2 regions of the Massilia sp. CFBP9012 genome follow, and region 2 is predicted to be linked to the other one. Evidence: predicted binding sites of a transcription regulator. Region 2 holds the regulator's gene; the other holds the start of a gene.
The links. Region 2 encodes LexA, which represses DNA repair genes until DNA is damaged. Its sites were predicted from a motif close to ACTGTATNNNNATACAGT; they were not measured.

Region 1 (7,813 bases), on a different contig from region 2:
TCCTGCTCGACCTGCGCCTGCCCGACATCGGCGGCCACGAGATCATGGACTTCATCAACGAGAGGGGCATCGACGCCGACGTCATCGTGATGAGCGGCGAGATCGGCATCGACGCCGCGATCGGCGCGCTCAAGCGCGGCGCCTACAGCTACCTGCGCAAGCCCTACAGCCGCGAGGAGCTGCTCTCCACCGTGAGCAATGCGCTGCAGCGCCGTCGCCTGACCCTCGACAATGCGCGCATCGCGAACCAGCTCGAGAACTCCGAGAAGATGTACCGCTACCTGGTGGACTCGTCGCCGGACATCATCTATACGCTGAACCACGAGGGCCGCTTCACTTTCGTCAATGACCGCGCCTACCAGCTGCTGGGCTACACCCGCGAAGAGCTGATCGGCCAGCATTACTCGATCCTGGTGCACGAGGAAGACCTGGAGCGCGCGCGCTACGTGTTCAACGAACGCCGCGTCGACGAGCGCGCGTCGCGCAACGTCGAACTGCGGCTCAAGTGCCGTGGCGGCAATGGCCACGACCGCACCTTCAACACCACCCTGATGACGATCTCGCTCAACGCGATCGGCATGCACGTGCCGGACCAGGAAGTCAAGAAGCTCGAATTCTTCGGCACCTATGGCGTGGCGCGCGACATCACCGACCGCAAGCGCGCCGAAGAAGTCATCTCCTACCAGGCCTACCACGACATCCTGACCGACCTGCCGAACCGCATCCTGTTCAAGGACCGCCTCGGGCTGGCCGTGATCCAGGCCAAGCGCAAGCAGACCGAGCTCGCGGTGATGTTCATCGACCTGGATCGCTTCAAGCTGGTCAACGACACGCTGGGCCACGTGAAGGGCGACGAACTGCTGCAGCAGGCGGCCGGCCGCCTGAAGGAATGCCTGCGCAAGGGGGACACCCTGGCGCGCCAGGGCGGCGACGAATTCACCATCGTGCTGCCCGAACTGCGCGACCGCGACGACGCGCGCATGGTGGCGGATAAATTCCTGGAGGTGCTGCAGGAACCATTCGACCTGGACGGCCACGAGGTGCACATCTCGGCCTCGATCGGCATCGCGATCTATCCGAAGGACGGCGAATCGATCGACGAGCTGCTGCGCCATGCCGACATCGCGATGTACCAGGTCAAGGCGCTGGGCAAGAACGGCCACAGCTTCTACCACGACTCGATGCTCGAAGTGTCGCACCAGAAGATCGCGCTGGAACAGGCGCTGCGCCGCGCGCTCGAGCACGACGAGCTCGAGATGTTCTACCAGCCGCAAATCGACGCCATGACCGGCCGCATCACCGGCGCCGAAGCCCTGATGCGCTGGAACCATCCGACGCGCGGGCGCCTGTCGGCCGGCGAGTTCCTGCCGTTCGCCGAAGAGAACGGCCTGATGCTGCCGATCTCGGACTGGATGATCGGCGCGCTGTGCCGCGACATGCTGCAGTGGAATGCGATCGGCGGCAGCGACATTCGTCTTTCGCTCAACCTGTCGCCGCAATACCTGGACCGCGGCGATTTCTTCGAGAAGATGCGCGGCGCGCTGGCGCGCTACGGCATCTCGCCGCAGCAGATCGAGGTGGAGATCACCGAGAACATCTGCATCCGCAATCCGCAGTATGCGATCGAGCAGCTCAACAAGCTGTGCCAGCTGGGCGTGTCGATCGCGATCGATGACTTCGGCACCGGCTACTCGTCCTTGTCCTACCTGCACCGCTTCCCGATCCACACCATCAAGATCGACCAGTCCTTCGTCAAGGAGATCCACCAGGAAGACGGCCACTATCCGGTGATCCTGGCGATCATCTCGATCGCGCGCGGCCTGGGCCTGAACCTGATCGCCGAAGGCGTCGAGACCGAGGAGCAGGCGCGCTACCTGCGCGCCAACGGCTGCCTGACGATGCAGGGCTATCTGTTCTATCGCCCGATTTCGCTGCACGACTTCATGGCCGCGCTGCGCACCCAGTCGGGCGGCGCCCTGCGCGCGGTGCAGGCCTGACCGATCATGCTCGACGCCACGCTGCAATCGAGCGCCACGCCCACTTATAGCGCCGAATTCTTGCGTGTAAAGGCGCAGGCCGAGCGCGGCGTGGCCCAGGCCCAGCACAGCCTTGGCTTCATGTATGTGAGCGGCCAGGGCGTGCCGAAGAACGACGAGCTGGCGGTGGCATGGTACCGGATGGCGGCGGCATCGAACCTGGCCCAGGCCCAGTACAACCTCGGCGTGATGCTGCAGAAGGGCCAGGGCGTCGAGCAGGACTTCGGCCAGGCGGCCCACTGGTATGGGCGCGCGGCCGAGCAGGGCTATGCGCCGGCCCAGTACAACCTGGGCTGGCTGTATGCGAAAGGCCAGGGCGTGGCCAGCGACGTGGGCCAGGCGCTGCACTGGTTCAGCCAGGCGGCCGACCAGGGCGAGCCGGGCGCGCAGCACAACCTGGGCATGATGTTCGAGACCGGCAAGGGCGTGGCCCAGGACCAGGAGGCGGCGCTGCACTGGTACCGGCGCGCCGCCGAGCAGGGCTATATGCGCTCGCAGTACAACCTGGGCCTGCGCTACGACGCCGGCCAGGGCGTGGCGCGCGACGCACGCGAAGCGCTGGCCTGGATGCGCAAGGCGGCGGAGCAGGGCCATGCGCCGGCCCAGTTCAACCTCGGCCTGCGCTACGACAAGGGCCAGGACGTCGAGCAGGACAGCCGGCAGGCGATCCTGTGGTACGGCCGCGCCGGCGAGCAGGGGCATGCCAGCTCGCAGTTCAATCTCGCGCTCATCTACGACACCGGCCACGGCGTGGCGCGCGACGAGGCGCTGGCCCTGGCGTGGTACCGGCGCGCCGGAAACCAGGGCCATGCCGGCGCCCAGAACAGCCTCGGCATGCGTTATGAGCACGGACAGGGCGTGACGCGCGACGTGGCGCAGGCGGCCGCCTGGTACCGGCGCGCTGCCGAGCAGGGACTGCCGGCGGCCCAATACCAGCTGGGGCAGTTGCTCGATGCCGGTGACGGCGTCGAGCAGGATCCTGCGCAGGCGACCGAGTGGTATCGCAAGGCGGCCGAGCAGGGACACCTGCGGGCCCAGTTCGACCTGGGCCTGCGCTATGAGAGTGGCAACGGGGTCGCACAGGACAGCGCGCAGGCCCTGGCCTGGTACCGGCGCGCGGCCGGCCAGGATTACGCGCCGGCCCAGTATATGGTGGGCGCGCTGCTCGACCGGCTGGAGAGCGGTGACCCGTTCGAGGCGACCGACTGGTTCCACAAGGCGGCCGACCACAAGCACGCGCTGGCGCAGTTCGAGCTGGGGCTGCGCTACGACTGCGGCAAGGGCGTGGAGCGCGACTACGAGGCGGCCCATTTCTGGTACCTGTGCGCCGCGCGCCAGGGCCATGCGCGGGCCCAGTTCAACCTCGGCGTGATGTATGCGGCGGGGCAGGGCGCCCAGCGCGACCTGGTCGAGGCCTATGCCTGGCTGCACCGGGCCGGCGGCGCCGGCGTGGCGCCGGCCAGCGCCTACCTGGCGAAGGTCGCGAGCAGGATGGAAGCGCAACAGTTGTCCCAGGCGGAACGCTTGATTTCGGTTTGACGCACCGCATTTGAACCGCCAGCAGGCGCGCACGGCTGCGCCAGCGCACCGTGTGCGTATGCACGCCGCGCTATACTGTATGCCCATACAGTCACGCCTGCGCGATGGAACTCAACGACAAGCTCGAAATCCTGGCCGACGCGGCCAAGTACGACGCATCCTGCGCCAGCAGCGGTGCGCCCAAGCGCGGTTCCGAAGGCAAGGACGGCCTGGGCGCCACTACCGGCATGGGCATCTGCCACAGCTATACGCCGGACGGCCGCTGCGTCTCGCTGCTCAAGATCCTGCTCACCAATTTCTGCATCTACGACTGCCAGTACTGCATCAACCGGCGCACCTCGAACGTGCCGCGGGCGCGCTTCGCGGTGGACGAAGTGGTCAAGCTGACCCAGGATTTTTACCTGCGCAACTACATCGACGGCTTGTTCCTCAGCTCGGGCATCATCCAGTCGGCCGACTACACGATGGAGCAGCTGGTAGCGGTGGCGCGCCAGTTGCGCGAGGTGCACCAGTTCCGCGGCTACATCCACCTCAAGACCATCCCCGACGCCGATCCATTGCTGATCCAGGAAGCGGGCCGCTGGGCCGACCGCCTGTCGGTGAACATCGAGCTGCCGACCCACGACAGCGTGACCCGCCTCGCACCCGAGAAAAGCGTCCACACGATCAAGCTGGCGATGGGCGCGATCCGGCGCAAGCTGGACGAAAAAGCCGAGGAGCCGAAGGCGCCGGCCTTCGCGCCGGCCGGCCAGAGCACGCAGATGATCGTCGGCGCCGACGCCAGCGACGACCACACCATCCTGAACACGGCCGAGACGCTGTACGGCAGCTATAAGCTCAAGCGCGTGTACTACTCGGCCTTCAGCCCGATCCCGCAAAGCCCCGGCAGCGTGCCGCTGGCGCCGCCGCCGCTGCTGCGCGAGCACCGCCTGTACCAGGCCGACTTTCTGTTGCGCGGCTACGGCTTCACGGCCGGCGAACTGATGCCGCAGACGGGCAACCTGGCGCTGGACGTCGACCCCAAGCTGGCCTGGGCCTTGAGCAATCGCGAGCATTTTCCGATGGACCTGAACCGGGTGGATGCATCGCTGATCCCGCGCATTCCCGGCATTGGCCTGCGCAACGCCAAGCGCATCGTCGAGCTGCGCCGCCTGCGCCGCATCCGCTGGGAAGATCTATCTCGCCTGCGCTGCAGCCTCAAGAAGCTCGCGCCCTTCGTCGTCACCGCCGACTACAAGCCGGCGCAGGGAGCGACCAGTTCCGACCTGCTGCGCAAGCACATGGCCGATGCGCCGCAGCAGATGAACCTGTGGCCCGAGTTGCAGGCGGCATGAACCTGGACGCCGGCGCCGCCGCCCTGGCCGCGACCGCGGTAGCGAGCGTGCGCGCGGGCCGGCCGCTGCTGGTGGACGGTTTCACCGCATGGCGCGCGGTGGCGCGCGAACTGCTGCGCGCCGGCGTGCCGCCTGAGGCAGTAACCTGGGGGGCACCGGGCGCCGACCTGTTCTCAGGTGCGCCGGCGCCGGGCGAGGCTGCGCAGCATGGAGGCGACCTCCTGTCGTCCCAGGCGCGAGCAGACGCGCAGGCGCCTTCTAACGCAACGGCGCCGAGGCCACAAGTTCCGCGCTCCCTGATGGAGATGCTGCAGACCGCCGCCTGCTTTCGCGACCATGACCGCTGGGCCTTCCTGTACCAGGTGATCTGGCGCTGGCAGCAGGGCGAGCACGACGTGCAATCGCCCGCCGATCCCGACGGGCAGCGGCTGCACACGATGGTCAAGGGGGTGCGGCGCGAGGTACACGATATGCACGCCTACATCCGATTCCGCGAACGGCCGATCGAGGCCGGCGCGCCCCATTTCGTGGCCTGGTTCGAACCCGCCCACGATGTCTTGCCGCAGGTGGCCGAACACTTCGTCGCGCGCATGGGCAAAGTGACCTGGATGATCGCCACGCCCGACGCCAGCGTGCTGTGGGACGGCGCCACCCTGCACCATACCGGCCCCCTGATGTCGAGCGCGGCCGACCTGGATGACGCGGGCGAGGCGCTGTGGCTGACCTATTACCGCAGCATCTTCAACCCGGCGCGCCTGAACACGCAGGTCATGAACAGCCATATTCCTTCGCGCTTCTGGAAGAACCTGCCGGAAGGCGCGCTGGTGCCGTCCCTGGTGAGCCAGGCCGGCCTTGGCGCGCGCCGCATTGGCCAGGTCGAAGCGGTGGGCAGGCGCAGCGGCCGCACGATCCCGATCGAAGCCGAAAAGGCGCAGCCCGAGCGCCAGCAGCCGTCGAAGCTGGACGAGTGCCGGCGCTGCGAGCTGTGGGAACACGCAACCCAGGCGGTCGGCGGCGAAGGGCCAAAGCACGCGAAGATCATGCTCGTCGGCGAACAGCCGGGCGACCAGGAAGACCTGGCAGGGCAGCCCTTCGTCGGCCCGGCCGGCAAGCTGCTCGACCGCGTGTTCGAGCAGGCCGGCGTGGAGCGCAAGGGCGTCTACATCACCAATGCCGTCAAGCATTTCAAGTGGGAGCCGCGCGGCAAGCGGCGCCTGCACAAGACGCCGGCGCAGAAGGAGATCGAGGCCTGCCACTACTGGCTCGGGAAAGAAATCGCCACGCGACAACCCAAGGTCATCGTGGCGATGGGCGCGACCGCGCTCAAGTCGGTGCTGCAGACCGGGAGCGTGACCCTGAAGGACAAGCTGGGACGGCCGGTGCGCCATGGCGACAGCTGGGTGGTGACGATTTATCACCCGTCGTACGTGTTGCGCGTGCCGGACGAAGCGACCAAGCACGAGGCGTTTTCGGTGATGGTCGAGGGCTTGAAGCTGGCGCAGGAATTATTGGACAGGCCAGATGCGTCGGAGCCGCGGGAAGCCTGATATATGCACTTATATGCACAGTATGCGCTGTTCATGTAATTGAAACAGCCGCGTTACAGCAGGTTCGCCAACGATGCCATTGGCGTAAGATCTGGCGATTCCCATCACCGGATCATTTCATGAGCAAACTCGCCGTACCCGCTTTCTGCATATGCATGCTGACCGCTCCCGCCTGGGCGCAATCGGATGATGTGGCCGTCACGGCGCAGGCCGCCGTCGATGTTGCCGACAGCGCCGCCGAGCCGGCGCCGGAGCAGATCCACGTCGTGGCCCAGCGTCCTGGGCCGGGCATGTGGAAAGTGTCGAAGGGCGATCATGTGTTGTGGGTGTTCGGCATGTACGGGCCGGTACCGAAGGACATGCAGTGGCGCTCGCACGAAGTCGAAAACGTCATCCGGAATTCGCAGGAATACCTGTCGGCGCCAAGCGTCTCGGCCAGCCCGGGTTTCTTCAGGGGGATCACACTGCTGCCAAGCTTCATCGGCATGCGCAAGAATCCGGATGGCGCAAGCTTGCGTGACGTGATGCCGGCGCAAGAGTATGCGCGCTGGACCACGTTCAAGTCCAAGTACCTGCCCGAGAACGACGACGTCGAACGTGAGCGCCCGATCTTCGCGGCGGAGGTGTTGTCGAACGCCGCGCGCAAGCAAGCGGGCCTGGTCGACAGCTACGCGGTGCGCAAGCCGCTGCTGGACCTGGTCAAGAAGGCGAAGCTGAAGGAGACCGCGTCGACCTTCCAGCTGCCGATGGACAATGCGCGCACGGTGCTGAAGAACTTCAAGAAATCGACCCTGGGCGACGCCGCCTGCCTGACGCGCACGATGTCCACGCTGGAGCAGGACCTCGAGGCCGCCAGCCGGCGCGCCAATGCCTGGGCCAAGGGCGATGTGGATGAAATGCGCAAGCTGGACTTCACCAGCCGCGAAGAGGCCTGTTCCGGCGCCCTGATGAATAGCGCGGCATTCGATGCCGAGCCCGAATTCAAGCACATGAGGACGCGCGCGAACGAGAAATGGATCGCTTCGGCCGAGAAGGCGCTCGCGGCCAATGCCTCGACCTTCGCCGTCCTGAAGATCGAGGATATCTTCGACCCGAAAGGAGTGATCTCGGCGCTGGCGGCGAAGGGGTATACGGTCGAGCAGCCGGATTGATCCGGGGCAGGCGCGGGAGGGACGGGAAATTGTCAAACCGTCCCAAACGCGCGTAGAATGCTGGCAACGCGGGTGTAGTTCAATGGTAGAACGGCAGCTTCCCAAGCTTCATACGAGGGTTCGATTCCCTTCACCCGCTCCACGCGATCATGTCGTATCCGCCGATGCTCATAAAATGATCCCCGAGATATCATTTAAAGACCGCT
Region 2 (7,813 bases):
CTGCAGGCCGGACGTCATGCGGTCGAGGTCGATGAAGCCGGTCGGCACGCCGGTGATCTCGCCCTGGTTCTCGCGCGAGTACAGTTCGTCGATGCGCTCGACCACCTGGGTCAGCAGCGGCTGCACCGCCAGCCAGCCCTGGGCGCCGCGGGCGCCCTGCTCGGCGATGGCGAAGATCCGCGACTCGGCCTCGTCGAGCATCTGCTTGACTTCCTTGCCCTGCGGATTGAAGGCATTGCCGGAAATCTCGTCGGCGACGGTGATCAGCTGGCGCAGGATGCCGCGGTCGCGCACGATCTCGGCGTAGCGGCGGATATTGGCGGCCGACGGCGTGTTCTGCGCCATCGCGTTCAGGTATTGCAGGCCACCCACCTCCTCGGCCTTGCCGAGCTGGTTGCAGGCTTCGTAGACCGTGATCACGTCGGCCGGCTTGCCGGCGTTGATCAGGCGGACCATCTGTTCGAAGATGATGCGGTGATCGTAACGGTAGAAGTCTTCCGCATGCATGAAGTCGGCGATGCGGTCCCAGGCGGCATTATCGCGCAGCAGGCCGCCGATGACGGACTGCTCTGCTTCGATGGAATGCGGGGGGATGCGCAGGGCTTCGATCTGCGGGTCTGAGGGTGCTGCGTTCATGGGCGGCATTATACCTTCTCCTGTCACACGGCTGTCATAATTGGTGAGTTTCAAAAGCAAAAAAGCCGGGAGAACCCGGCTTTTTTGTGTACTGCTTTTACTTCAGTTCAGCATTCGCTTAGGCAGCTTCGCCCACGACAGCGATGGTGATTTCCGACACGACGTCGGTGTGCAGTGCGACTGCAACCGGGAATTCGCCGGTGGTCTTCAGCGGGCCGGTCGGCAGGCGAACGGCAGCTTTTTCGACCGGGAAACCTTGCTTGCTCAGCGCTTCAGCGATGTCAGCGTTGGTGACCGAACCGAACAGACGGCCGTCGACGCCGGCCTTCTGGCCGATGGTGACGGTCAGGCCGCTCAGCTTGTCGCCTTGGGCTTGGGCGGCTGCCAGTTTCTCGGCGGCTGCTTTTTCCAGTTCGGCGCGCTTGGCTTCGAACTCGGCGACGGCGCCGGCGGTAGCGCGGCGAGCCATCTTTTGTGGGATCAGGAAGTTACGTGCGTAACCGTCCTTGACTTTGACGACGTCGCCCAGGTTGCCGACGTTGAGAACTTTTTCCAACAGAATGATTTGCATGTTTTATCTCCAGGATAGCTGACGTAACCGATTAACCGTGGTGCAGGTCGGTGTACGGCAGCAGCGCCAGGTAGCGGGCGCGCTTGATGGCGGTGTCGACCTGACGCTGGTAGTGCGCCTTGGTGCCGGTCAGACGTGCTGGCATGATCTTGCCGTTTTCCTGGACGAAGTCCTTCAGGGTGTCGACGTCTTTGTAGTCAACCTGCTCAACACCAGCGGCGGTGAAGCGGCAGAATTTCTTGCGCTTGAACAGCGGATTCTGCTGTTTGCGCTTGAGTTTTTCTTTAGCTTTGTTTTTGTCGAACTTTTTACCGAATGCCATTTGAGGCTCCTGTATATCTAAATTGCCGGTTAAGCGGCACTGAAATCAATGATGTGAAACACCAGGGCTTTGCTGTTGCGGTTTTTCCGTGCAAGGAATCCATCGAACCGGTAGCTGGCGCCGAGTTCGGCGCTGCCGAACCTGCCCGAAATCTCGCCCGCGGCGAACGCGGGGACTTCGAACTCGACCAGCCTGTCGATCCCGGCCTCTCTTTGCTGCGAACTGTGCAGCAAGACGGCTGAAACGATCGGCACGCCGGCCGGGGTGTAGCGCAGGACATCACGCTCGGCGATGGTCGCCACGAGCTGGAGCTGGTTCACCCGATTCGACTGCTATGGTTCTACGAAATTCCTGGGAAAAACTTAGGCAGCGGCAGCAGCTGGAGCAGCGGCTGCAGGAGCAGCGGCTTCTGCACGGTGGCTCTTGGCTGCGTCTTCGCGCTGCACCGATTTCATCATCGGCGACGGTGCGGTTTCTGCTTTCTTCATCTTGACGGTCAGATGACGCAGAACGGCATCATTGAACTTGAATGCGGTTTCCAGCTCGACCAGGGTCTCGTTGTCGCATTCGATGTTCAGGCAGATGTAGTGTGCTTTTGGCAGCTTCTGGATCTGGTAAGCCATTTGACGGCGGCCCCAGTCTTCGACGCGATGGATGTTACCGCCGCGGCTGGTCACCGTGGTCTTGTAACGCTCGATCATCGCCGGGACTTGCTCGCTCTGGTCCGGGTGGACGATAAAAACGATTTCATAATGACGCATGCAATACTCCTTGAGGACGTTTTACATAAATGCCCACCTCGGCGTCAAGACGAGTGTGGGAAGGGAACAGCCAGCTAGTATAGCGTGAAATGGGCAAAATGGGAACCTGGCTGTCAAGCGCTTCGTCCGCGCGCCACTCTCACTCGACAATTACCCTTGCAGGAAGCGTATTTTCCGTGTTGCGTGCGCTTTTTTTGCGCTTTTTCGTGTATATCCCTTGCGTATAGCAGAATACTGTACAAAAATACAGTCTATCTCTACCAACCCGTTTCGCAAGATATTTATGCTCAAGCTCACTGCAAGGCAAGAACAGATCCTTAACCTGATCAAGGAAGCGATCGAGAACACGGGTTTCCCTCCGACCCGGGCCGAAATCGCGGCCGAACTGGGCTTCCGCTCGGCCAATGCGGCCGAAGAACACCTGCAAGCCCTGGCGCGCAAGGGTGCGATCGAGATTTCGCCGGGCACCTCGCGCGGCATCCGCCTGGTCGGCGCCAGCGTCGAGCAGATCCCTATGCCGCCGCCCTCCCTGATGTCGCTGCCGCTGGTCGGCCGCGTCGCCGCCGGCAATCCGATCCTCGCGCAAGAGCACGTCGAAGCGACCTATAACGTCGACACCGCGATGTTCGCGGCGCGGCCCGACTTTTTACTCAAGGTAAAAGGCTGGTCGATGCGCGACGCCGGCATCATGGATGGCGACTTTTTGGCGGTCAAGAAGATCGACAGCGCCAAGAACGGCCAGATCGTCGTCGCCCGCCTGGGCGAAGAAGTCACCGTCAAGCGCTACCGCAAGACGGGCGACCTGGTCGAACTGCTGCCCGAGAACCCCGACTTCAAGATCATCGAAGTCACGCCCGACGAAGAGTTCGCGCTCGAGGGTCTGGCGGTGGGGTTGATGCGCAGCTGGAACTGATATAGCCGTCGATCCGTCGTTCCCGCGCAGGCGGGAACCCAAGTCATGTGCGTTGCCAATACGATCTGACGCAGCGTTAGCGCGAGCAACTTGGGTTCCCGCCTTCGCGGGAACGACGTTTATAGGCAGTCTTTACTGCTTGGCCTTGTTGACCACCGCATTGTGCTGGTCCACATACGCTTCGGTCGCGCTGCGCCATGCGGCGAAATCGGCCAATACCATCTTCGAATTGACTTTCGCTCCCTCGGCGATGTTCTGGCGCACCTGCTCCAGGTAGGCGGTCGAGGCGTCGGTTTCCTGCTTGTTCATCAGCTTGGCGATGTCGGGCGGGATGCGCTTGGTCAGCGGCGATTGCGTGTTCAGGTTGGTCACCATCTTGTTGTAGCAATCCTGCCAGCCGGTCACGGCCTTGTTCACGCGCTCGATCTCGTCATTCACCTTCGACACCGGCGGGATGCGCGGCGACGGGCAGCGGTACTCGCCGGCCTGCAGCTCGGCGCCATCGTAGCCCTTGATCCAGTAATCGATCTCGGCGCGGCGTTCGACGCGCTGCTGCATGATCACGAGCGAGTCGGCGGCCACCTTGTTGCCCTTGGCGGCCGACTTTTCAAACAACTCCTTTGCCTTGGCCTCGTCGACCGCGCCGGCCTCGCCATACCAGTACATCTGGCCCAGCTGCTGCTGGGCTTGTGGGTTGCCGGCATTGGCCAGCTTGGTGTACAGCTTGAGCGCGCCCGCAAAGTCTTTTTTCTCGAACAGGGCATTGGCATCCTCGAGCTCGCCGGCGAAGGCGGCGCCACTGAACGCGACAGACACCGCGAGGGACAGGCAGGACAGGAATCGTTTCATGGGCATACCGTAAGGCTGGGCTGGTAAAAGTCCATGATAGCCGTGTTTTACAGCTTGACTCAACCGCAAAAATGACAGGGCCGGCAATTGCCGGCCCTGTCAGGACAGTTTTACCCCGCTTTACGCATCCAGCGCCTGGCGGAAGTCGCCGACCAGGTCATCGGTGTCCTCGATGCCCACCGACACCCGGATCAAGCCTTCCGCGATGCCCATGCTGGCGCGCCGCTCGGGACCCATTTCGAAGAAGATCGTGTGCGCCACCGGAATCACGAGAGTGCGGTTGTCGCCCAGGTTCGAGGCCGGGATCGCCAGTTTGAGGCGGTTCAGGTAGTCGAACGGGTCGATGTCTTGTTTCAGCTCGAAGCTCAACAGCGAGCCGCCGGAGCGGAACAGCGCATCGACGATCGCGTGCTGCGGGTGCGAGGCCAGGCCCGGATAATGCACCGCAGCGACGCGCTCGTCGGCTTCGAGCATCGTCGCCAGGGCCAGCGCATTGGCGCAGGTACGCTCCATGCGCAGGGCCAGCGTCTCGGCGCCGACCGCGATGTGGTGCGCCGCTTCCGGCCCCAGCGCGGCGCCGAAGTCGCGCAGCGCCTTGGCCCGCAGCTGGGCCATGCCTTGCGCACCTGACGCCTGCTTCCTGAAGTTCTGGGCGATGTTCGGATACGCGGCCCAGTCGAACAGGCCGGTATCGGTCAGCGCGCCGCCCAGTGCGATGCCGTGGCCGCCGATCGACTTGGTCAGCGAATTGACCACCAGCCCGGCATGCACGTCTTTCGGACGGAACAGCCAGGGCGTGGTCATCGTGTTGTCGACCACGTACAGGATGCCGCGTGCACGGCACAGTTCGCCGATGCGGGCCAGGTCCGCCACTTGCGTGCGCGGATTGGCGATGGTCTCGACGAACACCAGGCGGGTGTTCGGGGTCAAGGCCGCTTCGACCTGGGCCACGTCGGTGGCATCGACGAAAGCGACGTCGACGCCCTGCCCCGCCACCGTCTGCCACAGGCTGTTGGTGTTCCCGAACAGGAAGCTCGACGACACGATGTGGTCGCCGGCTTTCAACAATGCCTGGAACAGCGCGCCGATCGCCGCCATGCCGGTGCCGAAGCACAGGGTGGCGACGCCGTCTTCCATCTTGCTGATCTTGTCTTCCAGGGCCGACACCGTCGGGTTGCCCTGGCGGCCGTAGCGAAAGCCCGGCTCCTTGCCCTGGAACACCGACGCCAGCTGGCGCGCGTCGGCATAACCGAAGGCGACCGAGGTGTGCACCGGCTTGTGCAGCGAACCCTGCTCGATCGTCTTGCGACGATCGTTGTGCAGGATGGTGGTGGTGAAGCCGTAGCGCTTGTTATCCGACATGGCTTACTCGGCGGCCACCGGCGGGTTCAGGTTGAGCTGGGTGCGCACCTTGTCCTCGTTGCCGTCCTTGCTCGACGGGGCGTGGCGCGCCGATTCCTGGCGATCAAGATATTCCGGGGTCACGTCGCCGGTGACATAGACGCCGTCGAAGCACGATGCCTCGAAGTTCTTGAGCTCAGGATTGACGTCCGAGATCGCGCGCTTGAGTGCGTCGACGTCCTGGTACACCACGCGGTCGGCCGTGATCTCGCGGCACACTTCTTCGGTCGTGCGGCCGTGGGCGATCAGTTCGTCGCGGGTCGGCATGTCGATGCCGTACACGTTCGGGTACAGCACCGGTGGCGCGGCCGAAGCGAAGAAGACTTTGCGGGCGCCGGCTTCGCGCGCCATCTGCACGATCTCGCGGCTGGTGGTGCCGCGCACGATCGAATCATCGACCAGCAGCACGTTCTTGTCCTTGAACTCGGAGCTGATCGCGTTCAGTTTCTGGCGCACCGATTTCTTGCGCATGCCCTGGCCCGGCATGATGAAGGTGCGGCCGATGTAGCGGTTCTTGATGAAGCCTTCGCGGTATTCGACGCCCAGTTTCAAGGCCAGCTGGATCGCGGCCGGACGCGAGGAATCGGGGATCGGCATCACCACGTCGATCTCGTCGACCGGGATTTCGCGGCTGACCTTATCGGCCAGGTATTCACCCATGCGCAGGCGGGTGGCATACACCGAGGCGCCGTCGATCACGGAATCGGGACGCGCCAGGTAGACGAATTCGAAGGCGCAGGGATTGAGCGATGGATTCACGGCGCACTGGCGCTCGTGCAGCTGGTTGTTTTCGTCGATGAAGACCGCCTCGCCCGGCGCGATGTCGCGCACGAAGCGGAAGCCCAGGCCTTCCAGGGCGACCGATTCGCTGGCCACCAGGTATTCATTGCCCTGCTCGGTCTCGTTGATGCCCAGGCACAGTGGACGGATGCCGAACGGGTCACGGAAGGCCAGCAGGCCGTGGCCGGCGATCTGCGCCACCACGGCGTAGGCGCCGCGCACGCGGCGGTGCACGGCGGCGACCGCCTTGAACACGGCGTCGGCGTCGAGCGAGTAGCCGTCGGCCGCTTCCTGGATTTCGTGCGCCAGCACATTGAGCAGCACTTCGGAGTCGGAATCGGTGTTGATGTGGCGGCGGTCGTTGCGGAACAGCTCGTCCTTCAGCACTGCCTGGTTGGTCAGGTTGCCGTTGTGGGCCAGCGTGATGCCGAACGGTGCGTTGACGTAGAACGGCTGCGCCTCTTCTTCGCTCGACGAACCGGCGGTGGGGTAGCGGCAGTGGCCGATACCGGTATTGCCCTGCAGCGAACGCATATTACGGGTGCGGAACACATCCCGGACCAGGCCGTTGGCCTTGAACATCGAGAACATGCTGCTGTGATTGGTCGCGATACCCGCCGCGTCCTGGCCGCGGTGCTGCAGCAGCAGCAATGCGTCATACAGCAACTGGTTGACGGGAGAGTGAGAGACGACGCCGACGATGCCACACATGGTGTGCTCCTAAAAGCTTGAGTGCTTGATTACAGAAAAAGTTCTACGACTGAGGAATGCTGGTCAAAAATTCACGTGCTGCGCCATGGCAGCGGGAAGGAAGGGCTTGACGGTACGGGCGCCGGTCTCGGCGATCGGCGACAACAGCGCCTGTTGCCAGAATGCCTGCTTCGGAATGTCCGTCATCCCACACAATATGACGCCGGCCAGCACGATTACAATGCCGCGCGCCAATCCAAACAAGCCGCCAAGGCCGCGGTCCGCCAGCGAGAGGCCGGTGGCTTCCACCAGGGCCCCGATCGCCAGCGACAGCAGGCCCATCAGGATACGCACGCCCAGGAACAGCGCGATGAAGGCCACGATCAGGCGCGCTGTGTCGCCGGGAATCACTTCCGGCAGCAAGGGTGCGAGCCCGGCGCCATAGGCATTGGCCACCACGAAGGCGACGATCCAGCCCACCAGCGACAGGATTTCCTTGACCAGGCCGCGCAAGGTGCTGATGACAACGGAGGCGATCAGCACGAACAGCACCAGGTAATCGAAAATCGTCACGCTTTTAGGACAATGTCAGAGCGGCACCATGGTGCCGGACAGGCCGATGCCGCCCAGCTTGGCGCGCGTTTTCTCGGCTTCTTCCTTGCTGAACGGACCGATCCGCACACGGATCAGTTCGCCCGACTTCTGGGTGAACGATGCGATTCCGGCGCCGCGCAGGCGGTCCTGCAATTCCGTGACCTTTTCCTGGCTGCCCAGGGCGGCGACCTGCACCACGAAGCGCGGCGCCGGGCCCTGCGCCTTCTGCGGCTCGGCCGGCTTGCCTTCCAGGATGGCCATGGCGCGCGCGGCGTCGTCCTTCGGCGCGGGCTTGG

Region 1: the regulator LexA is predicted to act here: its motif matches at 3,650-3,667, upstream of SOM61_RS09670 (putative DNA modification/repair radical SAM protein).

Annotation. Positions count from the first base shown of each region.
Region 1 covers NZ_JAXCWM010000005.1:130,367-138,179, forward strand. The annotation lists gene SOM61_RS09660 (putative bifunctional diguanylate cyclase/phosphodiesterase) at 1-1,997, shown strand, start outside; gene SOM61_RS09665 (tetratricopeptide repeat protein) at 2,004-3,575, shown strand; gene SOM61_RS09670 (putative DNA modification/repair radical SAM protein) at 3,680-4,909, shown strand; gene SOM61_RS09675 (UdgX family uracil-DNA binding protein) at 4,906-6,456, shown strand; gene SOM61_RS09680 (TraB/GumN family protein) at 6,576-7,607, shown strand; tRNA gene SOM61_RS09685 (tRNA-Gly) at 7,676-7,749, shown strand; gene SOM61_RS09690 (hypothetical protein) at 7,783-7,813, shown strand, end outside.
Region 2 covers NZ_JAXCWM010000002.1:37,007-44,819, forward strand. The annotation lists gene SOM61_RS02840 (replicative DNA helicase) at 1-645, opposite strand, end outside; gene rplI (50S ribosomal protein L9) at 755-1,207, opposite strand; gene rpsR (30S ribosomal protein S18) at 1,239-1,529, opposite strand; gene priB (primosomal replication protein N) at 1,559-1,849, opposite strand; gene rpsF (30S ribosomal protein S6) at 1,892-2,290, opposite strand; gene lexA (transcriptional repressor LexA) at 2,574-3,203, shown strand; gene SOM61_RS02870 (tetratricopeptide repeat protein) at 3,336-4,052, opposite strand; gene SOM61_RS02875 (cystathionine gamma-synthase family protein) at 4,173-5,414, opposite strand; gene purF (amidophosphoribosyltransferase) at 5,418-6,944, opposite strand; gene SOM61_RS02885 (CvpA family protein) at 7,008-7,496, opposite strand; gene SOM61_RS02890 (SPOR domain-containing protein) at 7,512-7,813, opposite strand, start outside.